DNA from 3 places in the Planococcus notacanthi genome. Region 3 is predicted to be linked to each of the others. Evidence: predicted binding sites of a transcription regulator. Region 3 holds the regulator's gene; each other region holds the start of a gene.
The links. The regulator Rex, encoded in region 3, represses fermentation and respiration genes when NADH is low (regulators of the CRP and FNR family bind a similar motif). The targets are predictions, from matches to a motif close to TTGTGAAATATTTCACAA.

Region 1 (10,383 bases), on a different contig from region 3:
TTCTCAACGATTTCCTGTGCTTGTGTACGCGCATCTTTAAGAAGGCTGCGCTGCTCTTCAAGCAACTTTTGTGATTCTAGACGGCTGTTTTCAGCAGTTTCGATTTCACTCTTGATCAAATCTTCACGCTGCTGCATTACGCCCATCAAAGGACCCCATGCGAATTTCTTCAAAAGCACCATCAGCAAGGTGAAGATAACAAGTGTAGCGAGAATGTCTCCGATATTCAAAAACTCCCCGGTTGCACCGAGTACAAGATGGTCAAAAAACACGATTGTTTCACTCCCTTCAAGAGCCTAAAATACAATTTCTTCTATAGTAAGATCTTTTACTCTGTAAGATGAATTTTCAAAAGCAAGGTGGTGCATACAAGTTTAAATGGCGAAAATCATGTAGTAGCATCCCCACCATTAAACTTTGTGACTATTAAATACTATTGGTTCATAACGATGAACGCGATAACTACAGCGATGATCGGCAATGCCTCAACCAATGCAACCCCGATGAACATAGTTGTTTGTAGAACTCCGCGAGCTTCTGGCTGGCGAGCGATACCTTCAACTGTTTTTGAAACGATAAGACCGTTACCAATACCTGCGCCTAGTGCTGCTAAACCTACTGCGATTGCTGCTGCTAATAAACCTAATGAACCTGTCATTTTGATGTGTCCTCCTCAGGATAGTTGTTTTTTTTTTGCTCTACGAGCAGTTTATACTCAATGGTCGTCGGCAACTTTGTGCGACATGTAGACCATCGTTAACATAACGAAAATAAACGCCTGGATTGCCCCGATAAAGATCGAGAATCCTTGCCATGCCATCATAGGCACGATTGCTGATGCGAATCCAAATGCACCTGCTGATGCGAGGCCTGCCAACAAAGTCAACAGGATTTCCCCCGCATAGATGTTACCGTAAAGACGCAGACCGAGTGTCAGCGTATTTGCGAATTCCTCAATGATGTTCAATGGGAATAAGAATTTCATTGGCTTGATATAGCCTCCGGCGTATCCTTTGAGCCCTTTCAGCTTGATGCCATAATAATGGCTCAAGATTAGCACCATTGCGGCCAATGTCATCGTTACCGTCGGGTCAGCTGTTGGCGATTTCCACCAAAGATCTCCGTTGACAACTATTGCAAATGGAAGGCCTAACATGTTCGAAACAAAAATGAACATAATCAGGGTGATTCCAAGAACATGGAATCGGCCACCATCTTTCCAATCCATATTGCTGTTGATTATTCCTTTAACGAAATCCATGATCCATTCCATGAAGTTCTGCATGCCCGTTGGTTTGAGCTGCAGTTTCCGTGTAGAAATATAAGCAATAAGGAAAACGATAAGAGCGGCTATAGTTAGCATCATAACGTTCGATAGGTTAAACCAGATCCCGAACACCTCGAGCATAGGAGCGCCATGTTCCACGATTGTTTCACCTCTCTTTCCACATTGTTAATGGTGTTTCACATGATAAACAATCCGCTCTGCCAATAACAGAGCGTAAGGGACCATCAACCCAATTACCGTACTGACCAAGTGAATGTGCTCTGCGAACAAAATGGCGATCGCCACAGCTGCAACACCTGATGCAAACCGTAATGCCGTTCCAAGCGAACGAACTTTCGAGCCTTCAGCCACCGCACGGTCGAATTTCTCCATCCGCCGAACCAGGATCCACATGTTGTAAATGCCGAACAAAGTTCCGATTATGAGACCCGCGAACACTTCTTGATAAGGGGTAAACCCCCAACCAATAACGCAGAACGCCAAGATGAAAAAAATCATCTTTTTTAGTCGTGTATATATCTCCCTAAGTCCTTCCATTTTTTACTGGTCTCCTGATTCGAATTTGCGGACAGTCTGAAGCATTGCCCAAACACCGGCAGTGATGCCTATGAATAGGCAGATGATCATGAAAAACGGGGCGGTTCCGAGCCTGTCATCAAGCCACATACCTGTGAACACGCCGATAAGCACGGACCCGACAAGTTGTGAGAGGATGGCACTATAAATTGCCATCGCTTGTAAGGGACTTTTTGTTGGGCGCATGATAACCCCCTCGAACTTCGTTGATTTGACATTAAACCCTTAAAAAGAGCCGTCGCATCAGGCTTTCAAGACCACATAATCTATGTAAGAAAACCTTCTCATGCATACCCTTTGTAAGCATACAATAGGGGTAAAATCATGTCAATTAGTAGAAGTGAAAAACTTCACAAGCGATTTCCTTCCGACATATTGTCGACAAATTTTACCGAAAAATTTGAAATTGACGGTCTATCCCATTTACAGCTTTGAAAAATACGTATGCAGCGCTTCGACGATCCGGGCAGATGCTTGGCCGTCTCCGTATGGATTGGATGCTTGGGACATCGCCTTGTAGGCAGATTCGTCCGTCAGCAATTCTTTAGCCAATCCGTAAATCGTCTCTTCGTCAGTGCCTGCGAGCTTCAATGTTCCCGCGGTGATGCCTTCAGGGCGTTCAGTGGTATCACGCAAAACCAAAACCGGCTTGCCAAGTGAAGGCGCCTCTTCCTGAATTCCGCCTGAATCGGTCAGAATAAAGAATGAACGGGCCGCAAAGTTATGAAAATCCAATACTTCCAGCGGTTCGATCAAATGGATGCGCGTGTCACGGCCCAGTACTTCATCCGCCACTTCACGTACAGCCGGATTCATGTGAACCGGGTAAACCACTTGGATATCATCGTGCTCTTCAATCAACCGTTTAATTGCGCGGAACATATTTCGCATCGGCTGCCCTAAGTTTTCACGGCGGTGCGCCGTCAGCAAGATCATACGGTCTGTACCGATTTTCTCCAGGATCGGATGTGTGTAAGTTTCGCGAACAGTCGTTTGAAGCGCATCGATAGCCGTATTGCCTGTAATGTAGATGGTTTCTGCCTTCTTGTTTTCATCCAGCAGGTTCTGAGCGGATTTTTCAGTTGGCGAAAAATGAATATCCGCCATGACACCCGTCAACTGACGGTTCATTTCTTCAGGATATGGCGAATATTTATTGTGTGTACGCAAACCGGCTTCCACATGCCCTATGGCGACCTGGTTATAAAAAGCAGCAAGGCTGGCAGCAAAAGTCGTTGTCGTATCGCCATGCACCAGCACGATATCCGGCTTCGCTTCTTTCATAACCGAATCAAGCCCCTGCATGGCACGCATCGTAACATCGGTCAATGTCTGGCGGTCTTTCATGATATTCAAATCGAAGTCAGGCGTGATCTGGAAAGTCTCCAGCACCTGATCCAACATTTCCCGATGCTGCGCTGTCACTGTCACAAGCGGTTCAATGGTGTCGGGATGTTTTTGAAGTTCCAAGACAAGCGGCGCCATTTTAATGGCTTCAGGCCGCGTACCAAATATCGTCATTACTTTCCATTTTTTCGTCAAGCTGGTTTACCCCGCCCTCTTATTTAGTACCGAATAACCGGTCTCCAGCGTCTCCAAGACCTGGAACGATGTATCCTTTTTCGTTCAATTTCTCATCAAGTGCTGCGATGTAGATATCCACATCCGGGTGAGCTTCTTGCAGTGCTTCCACACCTTCAGGAGCTGCGATGATGCACATGAAACGGATTTTCGTAGCGCCACGCTTTTTCATGGAGTTGACTGCTTCAATTGCAGAACCTCCGGTAGCAAGCATTGGATCTACAACGATGAAGTCCCGTTCCTGCACATCGGATGGCAATTTCAAATAGTACTCGACAGGCTGCAATGTGACCGGGTCACGGTACAAACCGATATGTCCGACTTTAGCTGCCGGAATCAATTTCAGGATTCCATCGACCATGCCGATTCCTGCGCGCAAAATAGGAACAACGCCCAATTTTTTCCCTGCAAGGACTTTCGATTTCGCCATTTGGACCGGCGTTTCCACGTCGATTTCCTCTAGCGGCAAGTCGCGTGTGATTTCAAACGCCATCAATGTGGCAATTTCGTCAACCAATTCGCGGAATTCTTTCGTGCCTGTAGACTTGTCACGAATGTACGTTACTTTGTGCTGAATCAGCGGATGATCAAAAACGTATACTTTTCCCATGGCCTATCTCTCCTTTTCAAACATTATCTTAAATAGTATAACAGAAAATTCTTTGCCCTAGTGGCCAGATCCTGCTTTGGTATTATTCAGTTAATTTCGCCTATGCTTTATTTTTCCAAAGAAAAAAACCGGGAAATATTTCCCCGGCTTAGCAGATGTTTCATTTGTTCATTTAAATGCATTTCAACATCGGGTTCAAAAGTGTCCCATTCCCGCTATGCTGAAACTTTTTTTCTTCTGTTATAATAAATACGCTTCATTGAGCGGCATCGGCTTGTAGAAGAAATAACCCTGACCGACCTTGCAGCCAAGCGCCAATAATGTTTGGCGATCCTGCTCAGTTTCCACACCTTCAGCCACTGCGCGCATATTCAGGTTCTCCGCAAGCTGAATGATGGTCCGGATAATCGCCAAAGTTCCCGGTTCGTGCATAGTTGAAATGAACGAACGGTCGATCTTCAATTCTTCGACAGGCAGCTTCTGCAGATAGCTGAGCGACGAATAGCCGGTGCCAAAATCATCAATCGATGTCGTAAACCCGCAATGCCTCAGATGCCTAAAGACTTTATTGGCCGTTTCGATATCCACAAAACCGATTCGCTCGGTTATCTCCAATTGAATCCATTTCGGGTCAATGCCGTATTCGGCCGTCATGTCCATCAAATACGGAACGAAAGAATGATGGAAGAAATGATCTGCAGAGATGTTGATGGCAACTTGCCGAATCTTCAACTCCTGCTCTGTTCTTTTCTTCATCCATTGCAGCACTTGCTTCAAGACGTTTTGCTCCAGCATGCGGATTTTGCCATTTTTTTCAGCTGCCGGAATAAAGACGTCCGGCGGTATGGTCCCAAGCTCAGGAGATGTCCAACGGGCCAGAGCTTCAAAACTCAAGATTTCACCGGTTGCCAAATCGACTTTGGGCTGCAAATGGACGCCGACTTCATTGCGTCTCAGTGCTGCTGTCAATTCATTCGCCACACGCAGGTCCTTCATCATGAATTCATCATGCTCACTTTCAAAATAACAGATCGCCTCACCAGTCTGAAGTTTCGCCTGTGACAACGCACTATCTGCACAACGAATTAACTCCTCGGAATCCTGCTGGTTTGGCGTTACGATCGCTACCCCCATTTTCAAGGTCAGGAACAATTCCATATCCCCTACTTTGACAGGTTCCACCAGTCCGCTCAGCAGATGATCCAAGTAATCCGGAATTTTTGTGAAAGGCGTCGCACTGTACATGGCTAGGGTTGAATCCGAAAAACGTGCAATCAGGTTATCCGACAAATTCTGTGAAAGCATCAACCGTTTGCCGATTTCGCGCAGGATCGTGTCCCCCGCCCGGTGGCCATATTGATCGACCACTTTGACGTATTCATCTGTCGACAAAAATGCGACAAAACCTTCTTTGCCTTCTTTCAGCAAATCCGTGATTTCAGTTCTGAAATAATTTCGGTTGGGCAAATCCGTATTTTCATCGGTATAAGCCAAGCGCAAAACCTCTTCGTGCTGACGGGAATATTTGATGGCCAGCGAAGCGATCGATGCAACTTCTTCCATGAATGCCAAATCTTTTTCATGCGGCGTCAACGGCGAAGGGAAATAAATTCCGAAAGTACCGATGGCGCTTCCTTCAACATTAAATATTGGAATTGACCAGCTGGACACCAAGTTATAGGTTTTCACTAATTGCTGATGATTTCGCCACAAGTAGTCCGTGCTCATATCATCCACGATTACTGCTTCTTGCCGGTGGAATGCTGCACCACAAGTACCGATGTCTTCCTCAACCACCGTTCCGTCGATGGCATCCTGGAACCCTTTCGGCATGGAACTGGCCGCACCGATTTTATAAAGTTCGGTATCGTCGATCAACAATACCGTACATTTCGCTCCATCAATAAAGAACGATTCGGCGGTAGTGCAGATATTCTGCAGCAACGCGCTGAGCATATAGCCTTTTTCGATTCCCGTGTATGTCTCTTTTTGAAGCTTGATCAAGGCTTCTGCACGTTTGCGGTCGGTGATATCGTGCTGGAGCATCAATGTGAATTTGAAATCCTTTTCTGGAAAAGATAAAGGCTGCACAGTGATTTCATTCCAAAAAGGAGTGCTGTTTTTTCGGTAATTCACAATCTCCACAATGCCGCTCTTACTGGCATCCACACATTTCCGAATTTGCTCTTTCGCTTCCATTGCAGTTTTTTCACCATGCAGAAAACGACCATTCCGCCCCAGGGTTTCCTCTTCGCTATAGCCGATCATTTTGTAAAAGGCATCGTTCGCATAAACGACGGGCTGGTCTTCCATCTCCGAATTAACGATCAGAAATGATGTATGGAATTCAACACCGAGACGGCGCAGCCACTCCATGATTACCTTTTTATCTCTCTTCAGTTCATGCGTGTGCATACGACGCGTCCCTCCTGTGTTGCTATGTATTTTAATAAAGCAAAGAAATCTGCTCCAAATTATGCAGAAAAAATAAAGCTGCCAAGCAGTTTACCCGGCAGCAGTATTCAGTTATTTATATAATGGATGCGCAGCAGTCAATTTGGCTGTACGTTCTGCAGCATCTTTTTTCACGGATTCATCTTCCGGATTTTTCAGGAGCATTGCCATGATTGCAGCAATTTCTTTCATTTCCGCTTCTTTAAATCCACGGGATGTTACGGCTGCAGTTCCAAGACGGATACCGGAAGTGACAAATGGGCTTTCCGGATCGAAAGGAATGGTATTTTTGTTTGTTGTAATACCGACTTCATCAAGTACGTGCTCTGCGACTTTGCCCGTCAGGTTCAACGAGCGGAGGTCGAGCAGCAGCAAGTGATTGTCTGTGCCGCCGGAAACGATGTCAACGCCTTCAGCGATCAAGCCTTCAGCAAGTGCATTGGCATTTTTCACGACTTGTTCAATATAGGTTTTGAATTCAGGTTGCTGCGCTTCACCGAATGCAACGGCTTTCGCTGCGATGACGTGCATAAGCGGACCGCCTTGAATTCCAGGGAAAATGGTTTTATCGATTTTTTTCGCAAATTCTTCATTGCAAAGAATCAACCCGCCGCGTGGACCGCGAAGTGTTTTATGCGTAGTCGATGTAACGAAATGGGCATGAGGGACAGGATTAGGATGAGCCCCAGTAGCAACAAGGCCCGCGATATGTGCCATGTCGACCATCAGGTAAGCTCCGACTTCATCAGCGATTTCACGGAATTTAGCAAAATCCAATTTACGCGAATAAGCGCTTGCTCCAGCTACAACCATTTTCGGCTTGTGTTCCAAAGCTGCCTGGCGGACTGCTTCATAATCGATCAATTGCTCTTCTTCTGTAACGCCGTACTCGACAAAATTATACTGCATACCGCTGAAATTCACTTTACTGCCGTGCGTCAAATGCCCGCCATGGTTCAGGTTCATTCCAAGAATCGTATCGCCTTTTTCCAAAACTGCGGTATAGACAGCCATATTAGCTTGTGATCCAGAATGGGGTTGAACGTTCGCATGTTCCGCGCCAAAAATTTCTTTCAGGCGGTCGCGTGCAATGTTCTCAACGACATCCACAAATTCGCAGCCTCCGTAATAGCGTTTGCCCGGATAGCCTTCCGCGTATTTGTTGGTTAATACTGATCCCTGTGCATCCATAACTGCTTGTGAGACAAAGTTTTCAGAAGCGATCAATTCGATATTCGCTTCCTGTCTTCCTTTTTCTGCATTCATCGCTTCATATACTGCTGGGTCTAGCGCCTTAATCAATTCCATCTGTGTATCCCTCCTGTAATTGAACAAGCTCACGATCATAGCTCGCGCGTGCCCCGCCGATCAATTTCGGCCGGGTAGTAGCAGCTGCCACAATCGCTTCACCTACTAGTTTAACAGAAGTTCGCAGAGGAACGGCAACTCTTTTCAAATGCATGCCAATCATTGTTTGTCCGATATCGATTCCCGCATGGGCCTGGACTTCTTCCACTACGACCGGATCGGCCATATTGCTGAATGCATATGCACTCATCGAACCGCCAGCTTTGGCGACTGGAATAACCGAAACCGGTTCCCATCCATATTTTTCAGCAGCCTGCCGCTCAACCGTTAATGCGCGGTTGATATGCTCGCAGCCTTGAAACGCCAAAAAGAGCTGATGGCGTGCCGCAAATTTCTCCAAAGGTTCAAACAGACTTTCTGCAATATCCAATCCGCCGCCTGTTCCGATGCGTTTTCCTGCTACCTCTGATGTCGAACAGCCGACTACAAACACTTGGCCTTTCCTGAACTCGATCTGCTGCTCCAATTCGCTTAAAATCTCTTCCAGTTGCAATTGCCATAAAGTTTGCATGCCGACTCCTCCTTATTTTTCGAGGTCTGTGATTTTTTGGATGCGTTTTCCGTGTCTGCCGCCTTCAAATTCTTCTGTCAGCCAAGTTTGAGCGATTTCACGTGCAAGGCCCGGACCAATTACGCGTTCCCCCATTGCCAGGATATTTGAATCGTTATGCCCTCTTGTCGCTTTTGCACTGAATACATCATGGACAAGCGCGCAACGAATGCCTTTGACTTTATTTGCCGAGATGGACATGCCGATGCCTGTGCCGCAAATCAAAATACCACGGTCAAATTCTCCGCTTGCCACGCGGTCAGCAACCGGTTTTGCATAATCCGGGTAATCGACTGAATCGTCTGTATGCGGACCGAAATCCTGATATTCTATGCCAATTTCGTTCATTAGGTTAACGATTTCTTTGCGCAGGTTATTCCCGCCGTGATCTGATGAAATTGCCACTCTCATGGTAAACCCTCTTTTCTTAAAATCAAATTTATGGTTCAGCAAAAGCGCTCTTGTCGAATTGTGCCGAATTGCATTACGCTTTTAATTAATTCTAACATTTTTACGCAAAAAAGACAGGCAAACCCTCACTGGCTCGCCTGTCTTTTTCAGTTAAGTGATTTTTTCAATTAATTTATCAATCAGCTCTCTGAGTTCATGAAAGGTCTCTTCATAAAGTTCCAGCGGCCCTCCGTATGGGTCACTGATATCTTCTGCCGAACCTTCGGTGAATTCCTTCAATGTATAAAGCTTTGTCGCTGCTTCAGGCTGCGCCTGCAGAAGCGTCATTTTATGCGAATTGGTCATCGTCAAAATCAATTCCGCCCATTGCATATCCCCCGCCTCCAGAGGCTTGGACGTATGCGTAAACGAAATTTGCTGTTGGGATAAAACAGATTGGGCATTCCTGGACAGCGGTGCGGCGCCAGCAAATATCCCCGCCGAACGGACTTCGATGCCAGGCAATTTTTTCGCTGACAGGATGGCTTCAGCCATCGGGCTCCGGCATGTATTGCCCGTACAGACAAATAGAATCTTCATCCTGCACCTCCTTTCAAACAATCAGCTGAACCATTTATGGTCCGCTGCTTTTTCAAGTCTGTTCATTAACGCTTCGTCCATTTTCCCACCGGTTTCAACCGATGCCAAAATCAGGTCTGCATCTGTTGAATCACATTTGCGCAAGCTGGCATAAAGAGTTGCCATGGACAATGGAAAATTAAAATCAGCTTCAGGGTATTCTTCTTTGCTGATGACAGCTACGCGTTTCCCTTTTCCCCGGACATATTCAATTGCTTTTTCAATTAAACCTTCTTCATTTTCAATCAAATACAATGGAGCTGCAGGTGCGTAATGCATGTACTTCATCCCCGGGGATTTAGGCGTGTTGTTTTTGTTGTCAGAAGACAAACGGACCGTTCCGATGACATTCTCCAACTGCTGTTTCGACACTTTCCCTGGACGCAGAATAACCGGCGGCTCACAAGTTGTATCCAGCACTGTGGACTCGATGCCGATTTCCGTGGGACCGCCGTCCAAAATCAGCGGAATTTTGCCATCCATGTCATGGTATACATGTTCAGCCAAGGTTGGACTTGGCTTTCCGCTTGTATTGGCGCTCGGTGCCGCCAAAGGCAGCTTCAGTTCCTGCAAAAGCTTCAGCGCTACCGGATGATTCGGCACACGGACTCCGACTGTTTCAAGATTTGCGGTAACATTTCCGGCAAAGGTTTCAGGTTTTGCTTGCATGATCAGCGTCAAGGCTCCTGGCCAAAAAGCATCCATGCATTGCAACGCTTTTGCTGATACTTCCTGCACATATGTCAATGCTGTTTCCTTCGAATCAACATGGACAATCAATGGATTATCAGCAGGTCGTCCTTTTGCTTCAAAAATTTTATTGACGGCTTCCCAATTGGTCGCATCCGCTCCCAATCCGTAAACTGTTTCAGTCGGAAACGCAACAACCTCACCATTCCGAATGATTTCCACAGCCTGTTTATAACT
Region 2 (10,383 bases), on a different contig from region 3:
AAAAAAAATGAAAGAAGACAAACAAGGTGGGATGGCCTTTTCGTATCGGAACATGCATGGAATTCCATTAATGATCCGCAGCCGATGCTCAGCGCCGATGAACAAAGGGCTATCATTGGTATGCTGATAGTAGCCTGCGAACGGCAGTGCATGGTATTTATTCAATCCTGGCAGGACCGTCATTTCCACTATCACCGTTGCATAATTCAAAAGCTGGACCAAGAGCGGTGGACCATTACCTATGAAGATGCGTTCGGCGAGCGGCGACTGCCAATCGGTATGATTACATCTATACATATGCTTGATTGAATGATAAATTCTTTGTATCTATATCTTAATTATCGTAATAAAAAGATGCAGTTAAAGTAAACTTGAATCTTAGGAGGAGAAAAATGCATAGAATCAGCAAGCAGGAAGAAAACGAATTTCCGCTATTTACTACTCACGAAGAAGCGATAAAATTCTTTGAAGAGAAGTATGGAGAGAAATTTGTATTTGAAGAGTCTTCAGATACCAGTGATGGATTGTGTTTCTTCTATCGGTTAATTACAGACGAAGAGGCCTATATAAAAGGGATATCGGACTTGAACTCTACTGGATATATAGGAATTGAGTTTAAAAATAGCTATCAACCGATCCAAATTATGGAGAACGGCAGTATACAAATCGATCATTAAGAAAAATATTCAATCGAAGCATCCAAAACGATTAAACTGCTACATAGAGAAAAATAGAAAGAAAAAACCGGCATCTCCTGAGAGAAGCCGGTTTTTTAACATGTTATCGAACGTAAGGAGCAGGATTGACCGCATTTGAACGTGCGCCATTCCAAGGTCCTACGTGAATTTCAAAGTGAAGGTGTGTGCCTGTAGAACGGCCTGTGTTACCCATGCCGCCCACTTGCTGGCCTTGTCCAACTGATTGTCCAACAGATACATTGATCGAGCTCATGTGGCCATAAACGGTAGCGTGTGTCTGGCCGTTGATGGAATGTGTCAGGATGACCACGTTTCCGTATCCGCCCATATTGCCGGCGTAGGACACCATACCGCTCGCTGCGGCAACAATTGGTGTTCCAGGTGAGTTCGCGATATCCATTCCAAGGTGTGATTCTGCTCCGGCACCGATGTCACGGCCACCGAATCCAGAAGTGAAGCGTCCTGTTGAAGGAAGGATAAATGTTGAGCTGCCGGCTTTTGAAGATACCGAAGCTTGTGTAACAGTTGAAGCAGGTGCTGATGCAGACGCTGCTGCCTGGCGTTGAGCTTCCGCTTTGCGTGCTGCGGCTTCTTTAGCCAATCGTTCCTGCTCTGCTTTTCTGGCAATTTCCGCAAGACGTGCTTGTTCTGCGCCAATTTTCTTCTCGAGGTCTGCATTGATGTTCATCGTTTTCGCATGTTCTGCTTGCAGCGATGATTTTTCGTTAGCTAAGCGTGCCTGCTCTGCTTTCAAATCTTTCTCAAGCTGAGCCTGTTCGTTTTTCTGTGCATCAAGTGAATTTTTCAAGTTGACCAATTCGGCCTTTTTGGCTTCCTGTTCAGCTAGTTTCGTTTCCACTTCCGCTTTTTGTTCAGCTAAAAGTTTTTTATCGGCTGCTTGCTCACGCATGATTTCGCGATCCGCTTCGATTAAGATGTTGACTGCTGAAAAACGGTCAATGAAATCTACAAAGCTGTTTGCTCCAAGAAGTACATCTATGTAATCAACTGAACCTCCGCTCAACTGAATAGCACGTGCGCGTTCTTTCAAAAGCTCTTCACGTTCTGCAATTTTTCTTTCCAATTCTTCAATAGACTTTCTCAATTCATCGATTTCGATTTTTGTTTGATCGATTTCTGCTTGAGCAACGTCGATTTTGGTTTGTGTTTCGATGATTTGGTTATCTAACTCGCGGATTTTTGCGATGATTTTTTCGAGTGTGGATTGGTTTTGGGAGATTTCGTTGGTTTTCTGTTGAATCCCGGAGTTCAATTCACTTTGTTTCTGTTGAATTTCTTGTTGCTTTTTCTCTAAATCACTTAGTTTATCAGCGCTTGCAGTTGGTAAGAACATGGTTAGCGCCAGTAAAGCCGATAATGCGATCATCAGACATTTAGCTAATGGTTTCAAACTCTTGTGCTCCTTTCGATTTCCGTGGCTATTTATAATTATCGTGAAAAATTATTATGAGTCGATTGATTTTTCTTGGCGGTTGCCAAATGAAAAATCCAGCAGACCCATTGTAACACCACATAAACGTCTTTATTATTACAGTTTCTTATCATTTTGACTGCTAAAATGACAAAGTGTCTGATAAAGGGCGCTAAAACAATGATTTTTAATATAAATATGACATTTTGGTGAAATATTAATTGAAGGCGATAAAACTTTGGTGATTATTTGCTTTTTTTGGTAGTAGATTTACTGGAGGAAGAAAGTAGCGGAAGGTAAAGTAGGAAAAAAGATCATAAAAAAACCTTTCCCTTATTGTTTTTTAGGGAAAGGTTGCTGTTTAGTTTTCGGTAAATAAGTCTTCTTGGTCTCTGCGGACAACCAATACGTCGCATTTTGCTGTGCGGACAATTCGTTCGGAGACACTGCCCATGATAAAGCGTTCAGCTGCGTTCAGACCAGTAGCGCCACAAATGATGACATCGACATTCAATTTAGGAGCCAACTCTTTAGGGATGGCAACTTTAGGGACGCCGTATTCAATAATGACGTTTACATTTTCAACACCTGCTGCTTCTGCTTCTTGCTTGTACTTGGCGAGCAATTCCTCAGAATTTTTCATCGTGCGATCAGCAATTGTGCGGTCATAGGCTTCAATTGAACCGAACGACCGGTTGTCGATAATATGTGCCAAGTGCAAAGTTGCATTGTTGCGGACCGCTGCGGCCGCCCCTTTTTTAAAAGCTAATTCTGATTCTTTGGAACCGTCTACCGCTACCAGTATGTTGGAATATTTTAAAGTCATTTAGCATTCCTCCTCAATCTCTATACTAGGAACTTCTCTACCGGAGAATAAAGTTCCTTCTTATTTTATATATTCTTTTGGCAACAAGTGTCGGAATGATGAATTTGTACCTTTTTAAAAAGAAATTCATGGTAAAATCATTTTAATAGGAATGATTGTATAACGGGAAGGCGGTTGCACTTTGAAAACGGGTACCGGGAACGCAGAGGCATTGATGGATATGAAAGAGTTATTGTCTGTACGCCATCAAGTTAAGGAATTAAAGAAAGACAATTATTTGTTTCGTGAAGGTGATGCCATCGGCGGTGTTTACATCATCCGGTCCGGTAAAATCCAAATTGAAAAAGTGACGCCGAACGGCCGTGAACTTACGTTGAAAATTTGTGGTCCAGGGCAGCTTGTTGGAGAAGTGACCCTTTTTTCTGATAGGCCCAAATACATGCTGGACGCACGTGCGGTCGAAGATGCAGTATGCCTGCATATTTCAATTGATGATCTGGAAGAGGCCTTGTTATCGAACGCCCGATTGTCTGTCGCTTTTATGAAATGGATGGGAATCGATCAGCAGAAAACCCAGACGAAATTCCGTGATTTAATGCTTCATGGCAAAAAAGGGGCACTGTATTCAACCTTGATCAGGCTTTCCAATAGCTATGGAGTGAAAAAAGAGAATGGTGTGTTGATTGATCTCGTATTGACCAATCAGGATCTTGCTAATTTCTGTGGAATGACACGGGAAGTGGTGAACCGGATGCTGGCTGAGTTGAAAAAACGCGGCGTTCTGACATTGAGTGAAGGAAAAATACTGCTTCATGACATTCAGCATTTAAAGGAAGAAACCAATTGTGAAGACTGTCCAATTTATTTATGCAAAATCGATTAACAGGAGAACTTGCCCATTGGGCAGGTTCTTTTTTTGTCTAAAATTTGTCATTTCATTAAAAAAAGGCCTTGAGTGTGAGAAATATCACAGTGCTGGAGAAGCCGATAGAATAGGCTGAAAGTAAGAACAAAACGCGTAAGAGGTGAGAGGAAATGGGTCAAGAGAACCGGGAGCCGGAGACCAATCTGAAAGGTACATTAGTCAGTGTTTTTGTAGTGGGGCTGATCATTATTGTCATGTGGGTCGCCGTTTATTTATTGTATGTAGCCCGTTAAGGCGGAATGAGAGGAGAAGACTAAAATGCATCTTCATAAATATGAAAAAATTTGGCTGGTGTTCGGTATTGCATCGCTGATTGTATTTTTAAGCGTTGTTGGGGTAAGCGCATTTTCACAGGACCATACCCCTGCAGGAGGAATGGAAACAATCGATCCCAAAAAAGTAAGTGAAACGGCACCTTTTGATAATCCGGGAGTCACGCAATTGGACGACGATACATACCAGGCGACGATTGTGGCTATGGCATTCGGATATCAGGCACCGGAATTGAAAGTTCCGGTTGGAAAAGAAATTATTTTTAAAGTAACCAGTACCGATGTAGTCCACAGTCTGACGATCGATAATACAAAAGTCAATATGATGGTCGTTCCAGGCCGGATCACGACAAAATCCTACACGTTTGAAGAACCGGGCACATATTTGATTCTTTGCAATGAATACTGTGGAACGGGCCACCATATGATGTATACAGAGATAGAGGTGTATGAACAATGATTGCTGTGCAAGATCGAAAAATTGCTTTATGGAATATCGGCGTGGCGTATACCGCCTTTTTAATCGGCACCTTATGTGGGCTGCTGCAAGTTTTTATCCGCAATGACGCGCTTCAATTACCGGCTTGGCTGGACTATTACCAAATTCTTACCGCACACGGCGTTTTACTCGCACTTGTATTTACGACATTTTTTATTTTCGGCTTCTTTATTACCGGTATGAGCAAGAGCCTTGGAAGTTTTGGTCCGAAAGTCCGTTTGTTTTCGTGGATCGGCTTTTGGGTGACCTTGCTTGGAACAGTTATGGCAACAGCGATGATCGTGGCCGGAGAAGCTTCAGTGCTGTACACCTTTTATGCACCGCTGAAGGCAAGTGGCTTTTATTATGTAGGTCTTGCTTTGGTGATTATCGGTACGTGGATCAGCAGTTTTGCGTTGGTCGGACATTACAGAGTATGGCGGAAAAATAATAAAGGGCAGTTGAGCCCACTTTTCGCTTTCATGACCATCACGACCATCATCATGTGGATCATTGCATGTCTGGGCGTCGTGGCAACGGTCCTTTTCCAATACATCCCTTGGGCATTCGGCTGGACCGATACCATTGATGTAGAACTCAGCCGCACCTTGTTCTGGTTTTTTGGCCACCCATTGGTGTATTTCTGGCTGCTGCCGGCATACATGGCCTGGTACGTTATCGTACCGAAAATCCTGGGTGTAAAAGTATTCAGTGATTCATTGGCACGTCTGTCTTTTGTTCTTTTCATCCTGTTTTCCATTCCTGTCGGTTTCCATCACCAGCTGACAGAACCGGGGATTTCGAACTTCTGGAAATTCCTGCAGGTGGTCTTGACGTTTATGGTCATCGTACCTTCCTTGATGACGGCATTCTCGATGTTCGCGACATTTGAAATTGCCGGACGCAAAAATGGCGGGAAAGGCCTGTTTGGCTGGTTTACAAAATTGCCTTGGAAAGATATCCGCTTCACTTCTATTTTCATTGCCATGGCGTTCTTTATCCCCGGTGGAGCTGGGGGAATCATTAACGCAAGTTTCCAATTGAATGAAGTGGTCCACAATACCTTATGGATTGTCGGGCATTTTCACATCACGGTCGGCACTCCGGTAGCGATGACGTTCATGGGCTTGACGTTCTGGCTGATTCCATATTTAACAGGCAGAAAATTCACCAAATCCATGAAAGTGCTTGGGCTTGTCCAAATCATTACTTGGTCGTTCGGCATGCTGCTGATGTCAACAGCGCAGCATCTGCTGGGCCTTCTCGGAGCGCCAAGAAGAACCGCTTATTCCGGCTACAACGATCACCCCGCTGCATTGGAATGGTTTGACGGAATTCTGACCAACCATGTGACGATGGCCATCGGCGGCAGCATCTTGTTCGTTTCGGCAATGATTCTGATTTATATCGTCGTCATGACGATGTTCCTTTCGCCTAAAGCGGTGGAACCGAAAGACATCGTAGATTTCCCGCTGGCGGAAAGCGACATGTCCCGTACCCCGAAATGGCTTGAAAACTGGTGGATTTGGATCGGGCTTGCACTGGCACTCATTGTCATCGCCTATGCGATTCCAATTAGCCAGATGATCCACCATGCACCACCAGGTTCAGAAGGATTCAAAACGTGGTAGGAGTTGAAGGATAATGTTCACAATGGTGCTCTCGTTAATGGTTGTTTTTATCGCATTCACTGCGATGCTGGTCGAAATCTCTTCCATTGAAGATTAAATGGGAAGCTAAGCGGGGGAATTTGATGTAAAGACGCCCTGCAGCTACAGTTTTCACCTTTTTAAAGAAAAGATATAGATAAAATGTAGTGAAGGAGTGCTTTGCCAGGTGGGCAAAGCGCTCTTTTCTGGTTTCACGCTAGTCGTCCAAGTTTATTTGGCAAGGGGTAGAAATTGTATTGTTTCGAAATGTTCTATATATTGGAAGGAAAAGAACAGGAAGTTGAGGCCTCTTTTATGACGATGATTGAATGGATTTTTACAGCAATAAGCTTGTTTTGGCTCAGTGAATTTCTGATTTTCCGAAATCGCGGCATCGGCCAAGGTGACCCATTGGAAAAACGGACATTCTTCACCATCTTTGCAGTTTTGATCGCGACCATTCTTATCGCGGCGGTTTTGCAGGAATTGATGGCGTTCGAGACGATAGCTAGGATCAGTCAAGCAGTGGGAGTTATTTTGCTGGCTTCAGGGGTTTTCCTGCGGTTTTGGGGAATCGTCCATTTGAAATCACAATTCACACGTTACGTGACCGTTCGTGAAGGTGATGAAATCGTCAGCACCGGACCTTACCGAAAACTTCGCCACCCGCTTTACACCGGGTTGTTGTTCATTACTCTCGGAATGGCCTTGTTTTTCACCAGTGCAATTGCTGCCGTTCTTGGTGGCCTGGCAATGGTATGGGCTTTGCTGAAGCGAATAAACTATGAAGAGCAGCTGCTGATTGAGAAGTTCGGACCGGATTATCAGCAATGGATGAAAAAGCGTGCACGCTTGATTCCTTTTATTTATTAGAATCGATCTTTCCCAAAAGACTTTATTCGCCAGGACGGTGAATAAAGTCTTTTTTCGTGTGAGCATATGTATTTACATCGCGTACGATTCAGTTTAAAGTAGATCGTGTAAGATATATATGGACGGAGGAAAACACATAATGAAAACACTATTCGAAACAACAATGATCAATACAGGCGGAAGAGACGGTGCGGTTTATTCACCGGACAATATTTTTTATTTGGATGTAGCAAAACCACAGGCTCTTGGAGGTTCAGCAACAACGGCAACAAATCCGGAACAGCTATTTGCTGCAGGTTACAGCGCATGCTTCAACAGTGCATTGGAATTGGTGCTGGAAGCTGGTAAAGTGGAAATTGAAAAGAGTGAAGTAACAGCAACTGTTGCCTTGATTGGAGATAAAGACAACGGCGGCGTTAAATTGGCGGTGAAACTTGTCGTCGATATCACAGGCATCGATGAAGAATTGAAACACGAATACGTAGAGAAAGCGCATCAGTATTGCCCATATTCCAAAGCAATCAAAGGATCTGTGGATGTGGAAATCAGCGTTCTATAATAATTAGCATAGGTGAGATGCAAATGGAAAAACCAACGAAACTCGAACAACAATTGTGCTTCGAAGTCTATAAAGCCTCCAGCAATTTTTCAAAAATGTATGCAAAAGCGCTGGAGCCTTTCAATCTGACGTTTCCACAGTATCTGGTGCTTCTTGTCTTGTGGGAAGAAGACGGACTGTTGACTAAAAATATCGGTGAACGGCTGGGGCTTGGAACCGGAACTTTGAATCCGATCATCAATCGTATGATCGAACAGGGGCGACTGGTTAAAGAACAATCCCAATCAGATAAACGTGCTTTTACGATTTCATTGACGGAAAAAGCCAAAAGCGAACAGGCGGCAGTCGAACAGGCTGTCCTCGACAAACTCATCAGCTGTGACTTTATGGGAGTCAACGCCATCACCTTGATGAAAAACTTGAAAGAGCTAAATGCTTCTTTTAAAAACATGAATTTGTAATAGAAGAATAAATAAGGAGAGATGCCGCATGAATATTTACGATATTGCCGTACCAAAGCCGAACGGGGAAGAATACCACTTAAGCGAATACAAGGGCAAAGCCATGCTGATAGTCAACACAGCGACAAAATGCGGTTTGAGAGATCAATTCGACAGTTTGGAAAAAATGTACGAAGAATACAAGGAACAGGGATTAGTGGTTCTGGGCTTCCCGTCTGATCAATTCGGCCAGGAAAAAGGCAGTGGAGCAGAAGCACAGGAAGCTTGCCGCATGACGTACGGCGTTACTTTCCCTATGCACGACCTGGTCAAAGTTAACGGCAAAGAGGCACATCCACTGTTCAACTATTTGACCACTAACACAAAAGGATTTTTATCAAGCGCCATCAAGTGGAACTTCACAAAATTCCTGATTGATCAAAATGGCAATATCGTTTCACGGTTCTCTCCAAAAGATAAACCCGAATCATTTGAAAAAGACATTCAGAAAGTACTTGGCAAGTAAGGGCAGGAGAGCGAGCGAAACCTCAAACACAGAGGTTTTGCTCTTTTTTTATGGTTTGATGTGACAGCGCGTCGCTTCCCAGTGGACATGTGACACAGTGTCATGTTAAGCTTGCTTTACGAAATGTGACACGGTGTCATTCGAAGATTATAAGCAATAAATAAGTGAACGTTATGAAAAAAGGGGACGACGAGATGGAAGCCGGTTTTACCGATGATCTACGGAAGATGAAGGGCTTAAAAAAAGAGATGATGCGATTTATGATGGGCTATAAATTCGCTCTGGAAGAAATCAATACAAAAATCAGTATACTGCAACAGGAATTCCACTATATTCATGACTATAACCCGATCGAAAATGTCAGTTCCCGTTTGAAATCTCCTGAAAGCATCATGAAAAAAGCCGGCAAAAAAGGAGTCGGCCTTTCTTTAGTGAATATTAAAGAAAATGTTAGAGACATTGCGGGTGTTCGAATCACTTGTTCATTTGAAGCTGATATCTACCGATTAAGCGCCATGCTGCAGAACCAGGATGATTTGAAGGTTCTTGAAGTGAAGGATTATATCCAGAATCCCAAGCCGAATGGTTACCGCAGTTTGCATTTATTGCTGGTGGTGCCGATTTTTATGTCGGACCGTGTAGAAGAGATTTGCGTGGAAGTACAGATTCGTACCATCGCCATGGATTTCTGGGCAAGCCTTGAACACAAAATCTACTATAAATACAACAAAGAAGTGCCCGCTGACATTATCCTTGAACTGAAGGAAGCAGCGGATTCTGCGACCGAATTGGACCGGAAAATGGAAAAGATCCAATTGCGGATGAACAGGCTCAAGGATCAGGTGAGTGCTGACGAAGATTTCTCTGAAATCTTGATTGATAAAGAACGTTTTCATTTGCCGAATAACTTTATCCTAAGTGGACCTGATAGCACAGACCGATTGAGAGGAAGAGAAAAGTGCCAAAACTGACCTTTTATAATTTGCCAAAAGAAAAACAACAGCTATTGATCGAAGCGGCACAGCAGGAATTTTCGAATGCCTCTTTGTCTGAAGCCTCCATAGCCAATATCGTCAAAACAGCCGGAATTTCCCGTGGAAGTTTCTATCAATATTTTGAAGGAAAAGAAGATTTGTACTTCTACTTGTTGAATCGCTATACTGCCAGGCGCAAACGGCTCTTTAAGGCGACGCTGGAAAAAAACAGCGGAGATTTATTCCAGACGATCAGGGAGTTTTATATTTCCACTGTGAACGAAGATGAGCTTCTAGACTTTAAACGGAATGTCCTATTGAATATGACAGAACAAGTCGAAACAAAATTCATCAAAATCGTCAATGAAGAAGAGTCTGAAGAGGAATTCAACACAATCAGCAGACTTATTGATGTGGACAAGCTGAATGTGTCAGGGAATAAGGAATTGTACCATTTGCTGAAAATCCTTATGACCGTAACTATCAGAAATTGGATCGAACATTTCGCCAGAAACTTGGCTGTGGAAGAGTCGATTGCAAACTATGAACTGGAACTGGAGCTATTGAAAAAAGGGCTTGCCCGTTCGTAAACGAAGATTTCTGTTTCACTCTGAGCCTTGATGTGATAAGCTGTACATCATCGTAGCAGTAATGGAGTGATTATAATGAGCAAAGCAAAAGCAAAAGCGAAAAGCGGTACAGGCCAGGGAACCGGCAAAAAAGGATGGACG
Region 3 (10,383 bases):
GGCCCTCATATTGATCGATTGGCACATGCCAGTGATGAGGCTATTGCATTTCCAAGAATTTGGCTGGAGGAAGGTTCTTACGATTTCAGTTTCAGTGGATTGAAATCGTCTGTCTTGAATTACATGCATAACGCAGCTCAGCGCGGCGAAAAAATAGCTCCAGAACATGTAGCAGCCGGTTTCCAGAACAGTGTGGTGGAAGTGGTGACTGGAAAAACGCTGCGCGCAGCTGAGGAATACAAAGTCCAGCAAGTGATTGCTGCTGGTGGAGTAGCCGCGAATAAAGGCTTGCGAAGCTCGTTGGAATCGGTATTCAAAGAAAAAGAGATTCCCTTCTATATTCCTTCTTTGCCTTTATGTACAGATAATGCCGCGATGATTGCAGCCGCAGGCACTGTCATGTACGAAAAAGGATTATATGGCACGATGGCAATGAATGGCCGGCCGGGTATGCCATTAACCTCATGGATTTAATAAAAGCAAGTAATTTCATCATTTCAGGTCATCTGGAATGTGTGTAATTACTTGCTTTTTTTTACCGTAAAATTCAGATATTTATGAAGATGGCAGAATTTTTCTGTCAAGAGAGAACATTTGTACTTATGCACAATTTGTGAATAAACTGTTTATAACTAGGGGGTAAATAGAGGATATCCTACATATTGTGTAAGTAGAAGTGGAAAACTATGTGGATAGTATTTTGTTAACCTGTGGATAACGGGGATAAGTCTGTTGACAGTTGATAAGACAACTTCGAAGTTGTGGGGAAATCTGTGGAAATAAATATTTTGCGAAACCCTATTGACCTATATATAGTAACAAAAAACCGGCTGAAAAACAGCCGGTTCAAAACTAAATACTTTCAATTTTTTCCTGTAGTTCTAACCATTGTGCCATGGTTTCTTCGTGAGAGGCTTTTAAGGATTCCAATTGGTTTTGAAGCGGCAAGACCCGCTCGTGGTCCTGGAAGATTTCCGGCTCACACAATTGTTCTTCAATTTCAGCAATTTGCTGATCTAGTTTCTCCATTACCTGTTCGGCTTCTTCAGATTGGCGGACCAGCTGGCGCTCCAGTTTTTTCGCTTCTTTGTTGATCTGCGAAGTGGAAGTTGCGGTTGGCGCTTTTACTTCCGTCATCGACTCTGCTTCATCAAGAGCTTTCAATTCAGCGATTTCCAATTTTTTCTCTACATAATAATCATAGTCGCCCAGGTATTCGGTTGTGCCGTCTTTAGTAAGCTCAATGACTTTTGTAGCGATCCGGTTCATAAAATAACGGTCATGCGATACAAATAGCAGGGTGCCGGGATAATCCAGCAAGGCGTTCTCGAGTACTTCCTTGCTGTCGAGATCCAAGTGGTTTGTCGGCTCATCAAGAAGCAGGACATTGGCTTTTTGCATCATCAGCTTGGCAAGGGCCACTCGTGCCTTCTCGCCGCCTGATAAAGTTGAGACCGGTTTAAGGACATCATCCCCTGTAAACAAAAAACGCCCAAGGATGCCGCGTATGTCTTTTTCATTGATGAGAGGGTAATCATCCCATAATTCGTTCAGCACCAGCTTATTGCCCTTTAAATTGGCTTGTTCCTGGTCGTAATAGCCGAATTGGATGCCGGTTCCGTAATGAATATCGCCATCAAGCGGTTTCAGCTCTTTCATGATGGTTTTCAGCAACGTCGATTTGCCGACGCCGTTGGGTCCGACCAATGCCATGCTTTCCTGGCGGTACAGTTTTAATGAAATGTTTTCGGATACAGGCTTGCTGCTATAGCCGATTTTCAGCGATTGGACATTCAAGACGTCATTGCCGCTTTGTTTGCCAATAGTAAAGCCGAAGCGGGCTGATTTTTCATTGCCGTCGGGAGCTTCCATCCATTCGGTTTTTTGCAGGGTCTTCCTGCGGCTTTGTGCCATCTTGGTCGTTGAAGCCCGTGCCAGATTGCGTTGGACATAATCTTCCAGCTTGGCTTTTTCGCCTTGCTGTTTTTCAAACTGCTTTTGGTCCAATTCGTATTGTTTAGCTTTTTCATTCAAATAACGGCTGTAGTTGCCGGTATACTTTTTGACTCGGTGTCTGGAAACTTCATAGATCAGCGTTACCACTTGGTCGAGGAAATAACGGTCATGCGAAACGATCAGCAAAGCACCCGGGTAGTTCTTCAAGTAGTTCTCCAGCCAGCTGAGCGTTTCGATGTCCAAGTGGTTGGTCGGTTCATCGAGAATCAGCAATTGCGGCTTGCTGAGCAGGTGCTTGGCAAGCATCAATCTGGTTTTCTGGCCACCGGATAATGACACCACTTTCTTGTCATAGTCTTCGGGATAGAACTTCATGCCATTCAGGATGGCTCGTGTATCCGCTTCATATTGATAGCCGCCTGCATCTTTGAAATCATGCTGGAGCAGATCGTATTCTTTCATGACTTTGTCGTTTTCTTCAGGATTATTGTATATATCAGGATCGGCCATTTGTGCTTCCAAGCGGCGAAGTTTCGATTCCTGTTCACGGAAATGATGGAAAATCGTCATCATTTCATCCCAGATGGTGGCATCCGACTCCAAATTGGTCTGTTGTTCCAAATAGCCGATCGTCAAATCTTTCGGCATGATGATGTCGCCGCTGTCATGGGACATTTCACCGGCGATGATTTTCAATAAAGTGGATTTTCCTGCACCGTTGCGGCCTACTAATGCAACACGGTCGCGATGCTGTACTTCCAATTTGACGCCTGAAAGGATCTCTTCTGCGCCAAATGATTTATGGACTTGATTCACTTGTAAAACTATCATGTAGGTCACCTCTATTCTCTCTAAGTGTAGCTGATGGGGCGTTGGTTCGCAATTGCACAAGCCTTTACATATCAAGGTTCCTAATGTAAGATGAAAGCGATTTGACAACACCTCAGGAGGATGCGAAAGCGTATGTTACATGAGACATCTAAAATTCCGCAAGCCACAACCAAACGGCTGCCTTTGTATTACCGTTTCCTTCAAAATTTTGCGAATGCCGGACAAAAACGGATCTCTTCGCAGGAATTGAGCGAAGCGATGAAAATTGATTCGGCCACAATCCGCCGCGACTTTTCCCATCTGGGAGCGCTCGGAAAAAAAGGCTATGGCTACGATGTCCAGGAACTGCTGCTCTTTTTTCGGAAGACTTTGGATCAGGACGAAGCTACCAATGTGGCGCTGATCGGTGTCGGAGGACTCGGAAGTGCGTTCTTAAAGTATAATTTCCATCGCAACCACAACACGAAAATCATTGTGGCCTTTGACTCGAACAGTCCGGTGGAAGGCGAAAAGATCAGCGATATCGATACCTACCATCCAGACAAGATTGAAGAGAAGATCAAAGAGTACGGCGTGGAACTGGTTATTTTGACAGTGCCGTCACGCTCGGCCCAGGAAGTGACAGACCGTTTGGCGAAGACCGAAATCAAAGGGATTTTGAATTTTACGCCTGTCCGCATTTCGGTTCCCGACCATATCCGTGTCCAGACCATCGATTTGTCCGTTGAACTGCAGACTTTGATCTACCAGATCAAGCAGCAATGACTTAAAACCTTCACATTTCAAAGGCCTTTGGAAATAGCCAAAACAGCTTGAATGATGTAAAATAGAGCCATAATACAGGAGGTGCCACGTATGCCAGGTCCAATGAGTATCATCGTTATCGGGGTTGTTGCCTTGTTAGTTTTCGGTCCTAAAAAGTTGCCGGAACTTGGAAAAGCATTCGGTTCGTCTTTGCGCGAGTTTAAAAACGCTACAAAAGGACTTGTGGATGACGACGACGATAAAGTAGATTTGAAAAAGAAAGATGAGCAAAAGGAAATACGATAGGATGTTTGTCTGATGACAGAAAAAGATATGACGTTAGTTGAACATATAGGTGAATTGAGAAAACGGCTGACCATTGTAGTCGTTTTCTTTGTATTAGCGCTTATTGTCAGCTTTTTTCTTGCCCAACCGCTGATCCAGTATCTGCAGTATACCGAAGAAGCGAAAAACCTGACGTTGAATGCGTTTAAAATTACGGATCCGCTGAAAATTTTTATGCAGGTTACTATGATTTTAGCGCTGATCATCACGTCCCCATTGATCATGTATCAGTTCTGGGCGTTTATCAGTCCAGGTCTTCTCGATAAAGAACGCAGAGCGACATTAAGCTATATTCCGTTCTCTGTTCTATTATTTCTGGGAGGCATCGCTTTTGCATATTTGATTCTATTTCCTTATGTCATCGGATTTATGCTGAATATCTCTGACAATATGGATATTCAAGAAACAATTGGGATCAATGAGTACTTCCAGTTTCTGTTCCAGATTACGTTGCCGTTCGGTTTGATTTTCCAACTGCCGGTCCTTATGCTGTTTCTGACAAGGCTTGGGATCATTACCCCGATGCTGATGACGAAATACCGCAAGTACTCCTATCTTGGTTTAGTGATCATTGCAGCGTTCATTACACCGCCGGACATCGTCTCGCATATGATTGTGACTTTGCCGTTGATTGTGCTGTATGAATTCAGTGTCATCATCGCTAAGATTGGTTACCGTAAGTTCTTGAAAGCGGAGCAACAGCAGATTATCGAAGAACAGCAACAAATCATTGAAGAAAAATAAAGCCTTCCACCGATCAAAATCGGGGAAGGCTTTTTCTTATGGGAAATATGTTTTTCGTCTCTTTACAGCTGATTAAAAGAAAGTAGAAAAACCGGTTGTTTGAAGTTTTTCCATCTGTTCCTGGAATTCCAAAATCTTATCCATATTGAGTTGAATCAGCATGACATAGCCATTCAAGCACATATGGGCAATAATCGGCGTGATGATCCGTTTGGTCTTCTGATACAGGAACGCCAAGATCAAGCCGGTAGTGAAGTAAAGCAGCAAATGCGTAAAATCAAAGTGAATCAAAGCGAACACTAATGCACTGATCGCTGTTGCGAAAAAGAAATTGGTCGTTTGGTTCAGTGAACCGAATAGGACGCGGCGGAAAACCAGTTCTTCGAGAATTGGTCCGAACAAGACGATTGAAACGATAGCGAGCGGCACCGCTTCAGCGATATAGACTAAGGAAGCGGTATTCTCAGAACCGGGATCAATGCCGAGAACCTTCATTTCAATTAAAGCGGCGACTGATTGGCCGATCAGCAGAAGCAGAAAGCCGAGAAAGCCCCAGACAACCGACATGAAGACTGTGGATTTTGTGCCTTTCCATATATCGAAAAAGCGCTTGTCCCGGAAAATGATCAGGAGCGTTAAAATGAAACCGATGCCCATAGTCAGGAAAATCAGCCAGCCTGAAGTGGCGGCGCCGGCAGCTTCCCGGTCCATGCCTTGGTCCAGGAAATAATTCAAGGTAGGGGAGATGAACAGAATCGGTGATAACTGTGCAGCAATAAAGATCAACAATACATAAAGCGGCGTTTTTGTCCCTTGTGCTTTCGGGCGGTAGCTGCTGTTCTTTTTGGTTTTCGGGCGAGAGGAGCTGCCGTTTTTCAAGAAACTGTCTATAAAGGTTTTTCGTTTGGTGGGCATGATGTAATTCCTTTCACTGGGGGATGCTCCTTCTATTGTAGAGCTTTCAAAGAACAACCGCAAAGAAATCAAAATACTAATGGTTACCGCTTGCAAAAGACTGAAGATTTTATTAAACTTGGTAGTGGGTTAGCACTCAGAGGTTGAGAGTGCTAATCGAGAATATTTAGATAATTTGAGGAGGGTGTTTCAATTGTTAAGACCACTAGGAGATCGTGTAATTATTGAGCTCATCGAAGCGGAAGAAAAAACGTCAAGCGGAATCGTCTTGCCGGGTTCAGCACAGGAAAAACCGCAGGAGGGCCATGTGATCGCTGTAGGAAATGGACTTATCCGTGAAAACGGGCAGCGCACAGAATTGGACGTGCAAGCTGGCGACCGCGTCATCTTCTCGAAATACGCAGGATCTGAATTGAAATATGAAGGCAAAGAATATTTGATTTTACGTGAAAACGATATATTAGCAGTTTTAGGCTAAAATAAACCAGCGAAACAGGAGGAAGCTAAACATGGCAAAAGATATTAAGTTCAGTGAAGACGCACGCAGTCTAATGCTGCAAGGCGTAGATAAATTAGCAAATGCAGTGAAAGTGACACTTGGGCCAAAAGGGCGCAACGTGGTTCTTGATAAAAAATTCGGTTCGCCGTTGATCACCAATGATGGTGTAACGATTGCAAAAGAAATCGAACTTGAAAATGCTTTTGAAAACATGGGGGCGAGACTTGTTGCGGAAGTAGCTTCTAAAACAAACGACATCGCCGGTGACGGTACAACGACAGCGACGGTTCTTGCGCAGGCAATGATCCGTGAAGGCTTGAAGAACGTTACAGCTGGCGCGAACCCTGTAGGCATCCGCCGTGGAATCGAATTGGCAGTGGAAAACGCGCTTGTGGAATTGAAAGCCATTTCCAAGCCAATCGAAGGAAAAGAGTCGATTGCACAAGTTGCAGCGATTTCATCTGGTGATGAAGAAGTCGGCAAACTGATCGCAGAAGCAATGGAGCGCGTCGGCAACGACGGCGTCATCACTTTGGAAGAATCTCGCGGCTTCACAACTGAACTTGATGTGGTTGAAGGAATGCAATTCGACCGTGGATACCAGTCTCCATACATGGTGACGGATTCAGACAAAATGGAAGCGGTATTGGATAACCCATTCATCTTGGTTACTGACAAGAAAATCGGCAACATCCAGGAAATCCTTCCGATTCTTGAGCAAGTCGTTCAGCAAAGCAAGCCATTGTTAATCGTGGCTGAAGATGTTGAAGGCGAAGCATTGGCGACATTGGTTGTCAATAAATTGCGCGGCACATTCAATGCTGTAGCTGTTAAGGCACCAGGCTTCGGTGACCGCCGCAAAGCGATGCTGGAAGATATCGCTGCACTAACTGGCGCAGAAGTGATTACAGAAGATCTTGGACTTGAATTGAAGACAACGAACATCGCTCAACTTGGGCGCGCATCAAAAGTGGTTGTTTCGAAAGAAAACACAACCATCGTGGAAGGCGCCGGCGACCAGGAACAAATCGTCGCTCGTGTTACACAGATCCGCAACCAGCTCGAAGAAACAACTTCTGAATTCGACAAAGAGAAATTGCAGGAGCGTCTAGCTAAATTGGCTGGCGGCGTTGCAGTCATCAAAGTCGGAGCGGCTACTGAAACAGAATTGAAAGAACGTAAACTTCGCATTGAAGATGCGTTGAACTCAACTCGTGCAGCTGTCGAAGAAGGCATTGTTGCCGGCGGTGGTACAGCGCTAGTCAACATTTACAACAAGGTTGCAGAACTTCTTGAAACAGAGGAAGGCGACGTAGCAACAGGCGTCAACATTGTGCTTCGTGCACTTGAAGAGCCGGTTCGCCAAATCGCGACAAACGCAGGCCTTGAAGGATCAATCGTCGTTCACCGCCTGAAATCCGAAGAAATCGGCATCGGCTTCAACGCAGCAAATGGACAGTGGGTTAACATGGTGGAAGAAGGAATCGTTGATCCAACCAAAGTTACCCGTTCAGCGCTTCAAAACGCAGCTTCTGTTGCAGCTATGTTCTTGACGACTGAAGCAGTCGTAGCAGACATCCCGGAACCAGCAGCACCAATGGGTGGAATGCCTGATATGGGCGGCATGGGCGGCATGATGTAAGTAATTCTTTAAGTCCTTGATTTTACCCGGGACGAAAAGATGCTTCAATAAACCGTGATTATTTATTGGTCATAGTAAATTTAAATCCATGAGCCTCCTCTCAATTCAATGAATTGAGAGGAGGCTTTTTTATTTGAACATATATAGCTCCTATTCTCAAAAAAGAAAAACAGCAATATATGTTCAAATCATGTCGGCCAATGTAGAACTTTTTCTGTATATGACGGCTGTCACTAGCACTCGATTAAACCCTCCTGTAAGTTAGCAAGAGCAGGCCACTTACGATGCTGATAAACTCACATTTAGAGGAGAAACGTTAATGAAAAAAATAGCTTGGATTACCGATACGGCTGCACAATTGGATGAGGCTTTCATCCAAAAACACAATGTACACATTCTGCCTCTTAGTGTGGTTTTTTCGGATGGATCGTTTCGGGAATCCATCGATTTTACACAAGAAGAGTTTTACGATAAATTACGGATAGCGAAAGTTTCACCTAAAACTTCACAGCCGGCAATTGGCGAGATGGTTTCCCTGTATGAAAAATTGGAGTCGGAAGGGTATGACTTTGCGATTGCGCTTCATTTATCGAGTGGCCTGTCAGGGACATTTGAAAGTGCTCAGGCAGCTGCGAAGATGACAAATTTCACTGTCTATCCCATCGATTCAAAAATCGGTTCTTTTCCGATGGGGAAGATGATTGAAGTAGGCGCAGGGTTGTTTGCAGAAGGCAAAGACGCGGAAGAAGTGGTGGCAACGATCAATAAAATGGCGACTCGGTCAAGGTTGTCCTTTATTCCTTCAAGCTTGAATCAATTGCATAAAAGCGGGCGTGTGTCTGGCACACAAAACTTCGTCACCAATCTGCTGAACATTAAAGTGGTCATCAGTTTTGAAGATGGAGTAACAGTCCTGAAGGAAAAAGTTCGTTTAAACAAACGGGCCAAAGATAAGGTGACTCATTCCCTTCGTGCGGATATGGAGACCGGAACTGTGCCGGAAGTTGCTGTTATTCACTGCAACAATGCCGCTGATGCAGAAACATGGAAGAGCGAGCTGTTGCAAGAGTTTCCAGCATTGAAAGTGCAAGTCGCTGCACTTAGTGTTTGTGTGGGCGTCCATGCAGGCGAAGGAACTACAGGATTAAGCTGGGTTTCTTATTGAGTGTTTTATTGCAAACTGTAACTGAACGAAAAATTGTTGCGATTAACAAAATGGCTGGAAGACCGTATTTTCAAGACCATCAGCAAAAGGGATGAAACCACACCGGTTTCGTCCTTTTTTATTAGGTGTAAATTAAGAAGCAATCTTTGCCGATGGGAAGAAATATTTTTGAATTCATATTAAATGCTTATCAGCTTGATATGTTAAGCTTTAAGAAATACAACAAGATCCCCGTTTTTTGAAGCAAGGAAATGATTTTAAGATTGCTTCATTTCCTTAAGAGAGGATGGATCGATAAAATGAAATTTGAAAATATTCGAGGTGTGCCATGGTAACTACGTATCAAGAATTGCAGATGTATAAAAATTTTGATGAACTGGCCAACGATGTGCTGGAATTGGCAAAAGAAATCTTGCCGGATCAATTGATCTATTTAACGTCACTTAGCGATAGCCAACAAGTTATTCTCAAGCTTTCTAATGAAGATACCAGTATTGCCGTGGCAGAAGGACTGGTGTTAAACCTGAATGAAACGCTTTGCAATCGAGTGGATTTTCAAAACAACCAGCCTCTGATCTATGAAGATATCCAAAAAGAAAGCAGCTTAGAGAAACTTCAGCAGAAGCTTGATGAAGTGAATATCCGGTCTTACTTGGGCTTGCCGATTTCTCTTGTGAATGGAGAGAAATTTGGAACATTATGTGCAATCAATGATGAAGTCACCCACTTTGATGCGAAGAGTATCCAATTGCTCCAAAAAATTGTTCGGATGTTTTCTTATTATTTGGATCTTGAGCGTTTTGCTTATCGGGATGCGTTGACGGATCTGTATAACAGACGGTATCTCTCTAATTTCTTTGACAATCATTCCAGTAAAGGTGGCGTGATTTTCTTTCTGGATTTGGATGGGTTTAAAAAGGTAAATGATCTCCATGGCCATGAAGCAGGCGATGGCGTGTTGAAGGAAGTGGCTTCCAGGCTTCAGAAGTTGGCGGCTGAACAGCCGGACGCTTTTGCGGTCAGATTAGGAGGCGATGAGTTTGTCATGCATTTTCCTTCTATAGGCAGTAAAGAAGACATAAGCCAACAGGCGCAGCATGTACTCGATCGCTTAAGTAAGTGGGATGCCCAGTATCAACTTTCTACTAGTATCGGAGTTGTCACATATCCGGCCAGTGGTACTGAAGAATTAGCGGCGCTTCTTAAACACGCTGATCAGGCTTTGTACGAGGCAAAAACTTCAGGAAAGAATACGTATAAGTTTTTCTGAAAGGGGTTTATAAGGTGGGCGAAGAAAATCAATTGGAGAGGGCCTATAATCAAACGGCCTACAAACTGGCGGGAAATGGTGAACGGAATATCCAGGTTTTAAAAGAAGCATTTCAAAATATAGAAGATGATCTGGAAAGTGATAAGTATGGTAAGGGCCGGATCATTGAGGATTTCCAAAAGAAAATGGCAGTTTTATTAGGAAAAGAGGACGCGGTCTTTTTCCCGAGCGGCACGATGGCCCAGCAAATTGCCTTGCGAATCTGGTGTGAT

Region 1: a site for Rex is predicted at 2,203-2,220, ahead of QMA01_RS17010 (AtpZ/AtpI family protein). Genes of this name have one in related genera too.
Region 2: a site for Rex is predicted at 3,912-3,929, ahead of QMA01_RS08265 (cytochrome C oxidase subunit II). Genes of this name have one in related genera too.

What each region holds. Positions count from the first base shown of each region.
Region 1 is NZ_JASDCQ010000007.1:59,471-69,853, forward strand. It holds gene atpF (F0F1 ATP synthase subunit B) at 1-272, opposite strand, end outside; gene atpE (F0F1 ATP synthase subunit C) at 434-658, opposite strand; gene atpB (F0F1 ATP synthase subunit A) at 716-1,426, opposite strand; gene QMA01_RS17005 (ATP synthase subunit I) at 1,454-1,825, opposite strand; gene QMA01_RS17010 (AtpZ/AtpI family protein) at 1,829-2,050, opposite strand; gene wecB (non-hydrolyzing UDP-N-acetylglucosamine 2-epimerase) at 2,288-3,406, opposite strand; gene upp (uracil phosphoribosyltransferase) at 3,426-4,055, opposite strand; gene QMA01_RS17025 (EAL domain-containing protein) at 4,296-6,470, opposite strand; gene glyA (serine hydroxymethyltransferase) at 6,582-7,817, opposite strand; gene QMA01_RS17035 (TIGR01440 family protein) at 7,804-8,388, opposite strand; gene rpiB (ribose 5-phosphate isomerase B) at 8,401-8,838, opposite strand; gene QMA01_RS17045 (low molecular weight protein arginine phosphatase) at 8,989-9,417, opposite strand; gene QMA01_RS17050 (L-threonylcarbamoyladenylate synthase) at 9,439-10,383, opposite strand, start outside.
Region 2 is NZ_JASDCQ010000002.1:169,340-179,722, forward strand. It holds gene QMA01_RS08240 (YolD-like family protein) at 1-309, shown strand, start outside; gene QMA01_RS08245 (hypothetical protein) at 393-677, shown strand; gene QMA01_RS08250 (murein hydrolase activator EnvC family protein) at 781-2,085, opposite strand; gene QMA01_RS08255 (universal stress protein) at 2,492-2,956, opposite strand; gene QMA01_RS08260 (Crp/Fnr family transcriptional regulator) at 3,171-3,839, shown strand; gene QMA01_RS08265 (cytochrome C oxidase subunit II) at 3,992-4,114, shown strand; gene QMA01_RS08270 (cytochrome c oxidase subunit II) at 4,140-4,613, shown strand; gene QMA01_RS08275 (b(o/a)3-type cytochrome-c oxidase subunit 1) at 4,610-6,262, shown strand; gene QMA01_RS08280 (methyltransferase family protein) at 6,533-7,153, shown strand; gene QMA01_RS08285 (organic hydroperoxide resistance protein) at 7,293-7,712, shown strand; gene QMA01_RS08290 (MarR family winged helix-turn-helix transcriptional regulator) at 7,736-8,173, shown strand; gene QMA01_RS08295 (glutathione peroxidase) at 8,202-8,678, shown strand; gene QMA01_RS08300 (GTP pyrophosphokinase) at 8,873-9,649, shown strand; gene QMA01_RS08305 (TetR/AcrR family transcriptional regulator) at 9,637-10,242, shown strand; partial or broken gene QMA01_RS08310 (DUF3934 family protein) at 10,318-10,383, shown strand, end outside.
Region 3 is NZ_JASDCQ010000004.1:410,116-420,498, reverse strand. It holds gene tsaD (tRNA (adenosine(37)-N6)-threonylcarbamoyltransferase complex transferase subunit TsaD) at 1-474, shown strand, start outside; gene QMA01_RS15345 (ABC-F family ATP-binding cassette domain-containing protein) at 853-2,787, opposite strand; gene QMA01_RS15340 (redox-sensing transcriptional repressor Rex) at 2,920-3,552, shown strand; gene QMA01_RS15335 (twin-arginine translocase TatA/TatE family subunit) at 3,643-3,837, shown strand; gene tatC (twin-arginine translocase subunit TatC) at 3,850-4,620, shown strand; gene QMA01_RS15325 (CPBP family intramembrane glutamic endopeptidase) at 4,693-5,535, opposite strand; gene groES (co-chaperone GroES) at 5,729-6,013, shown strand; gene groL (chaperonin GroEL) at 6,045-7,676, shown strand; gene QMA01_RS15310 (DegV family protein) at 7,996-8,841, shown strand; gene QMA01_RS15305 (sensor domain-containing diguanylate cyclase) at 9,170-10,111, shown strand; gene QMA01_RS15300 (threonine aldolase family protein) at 10,126-10,383, shown strand, end outside.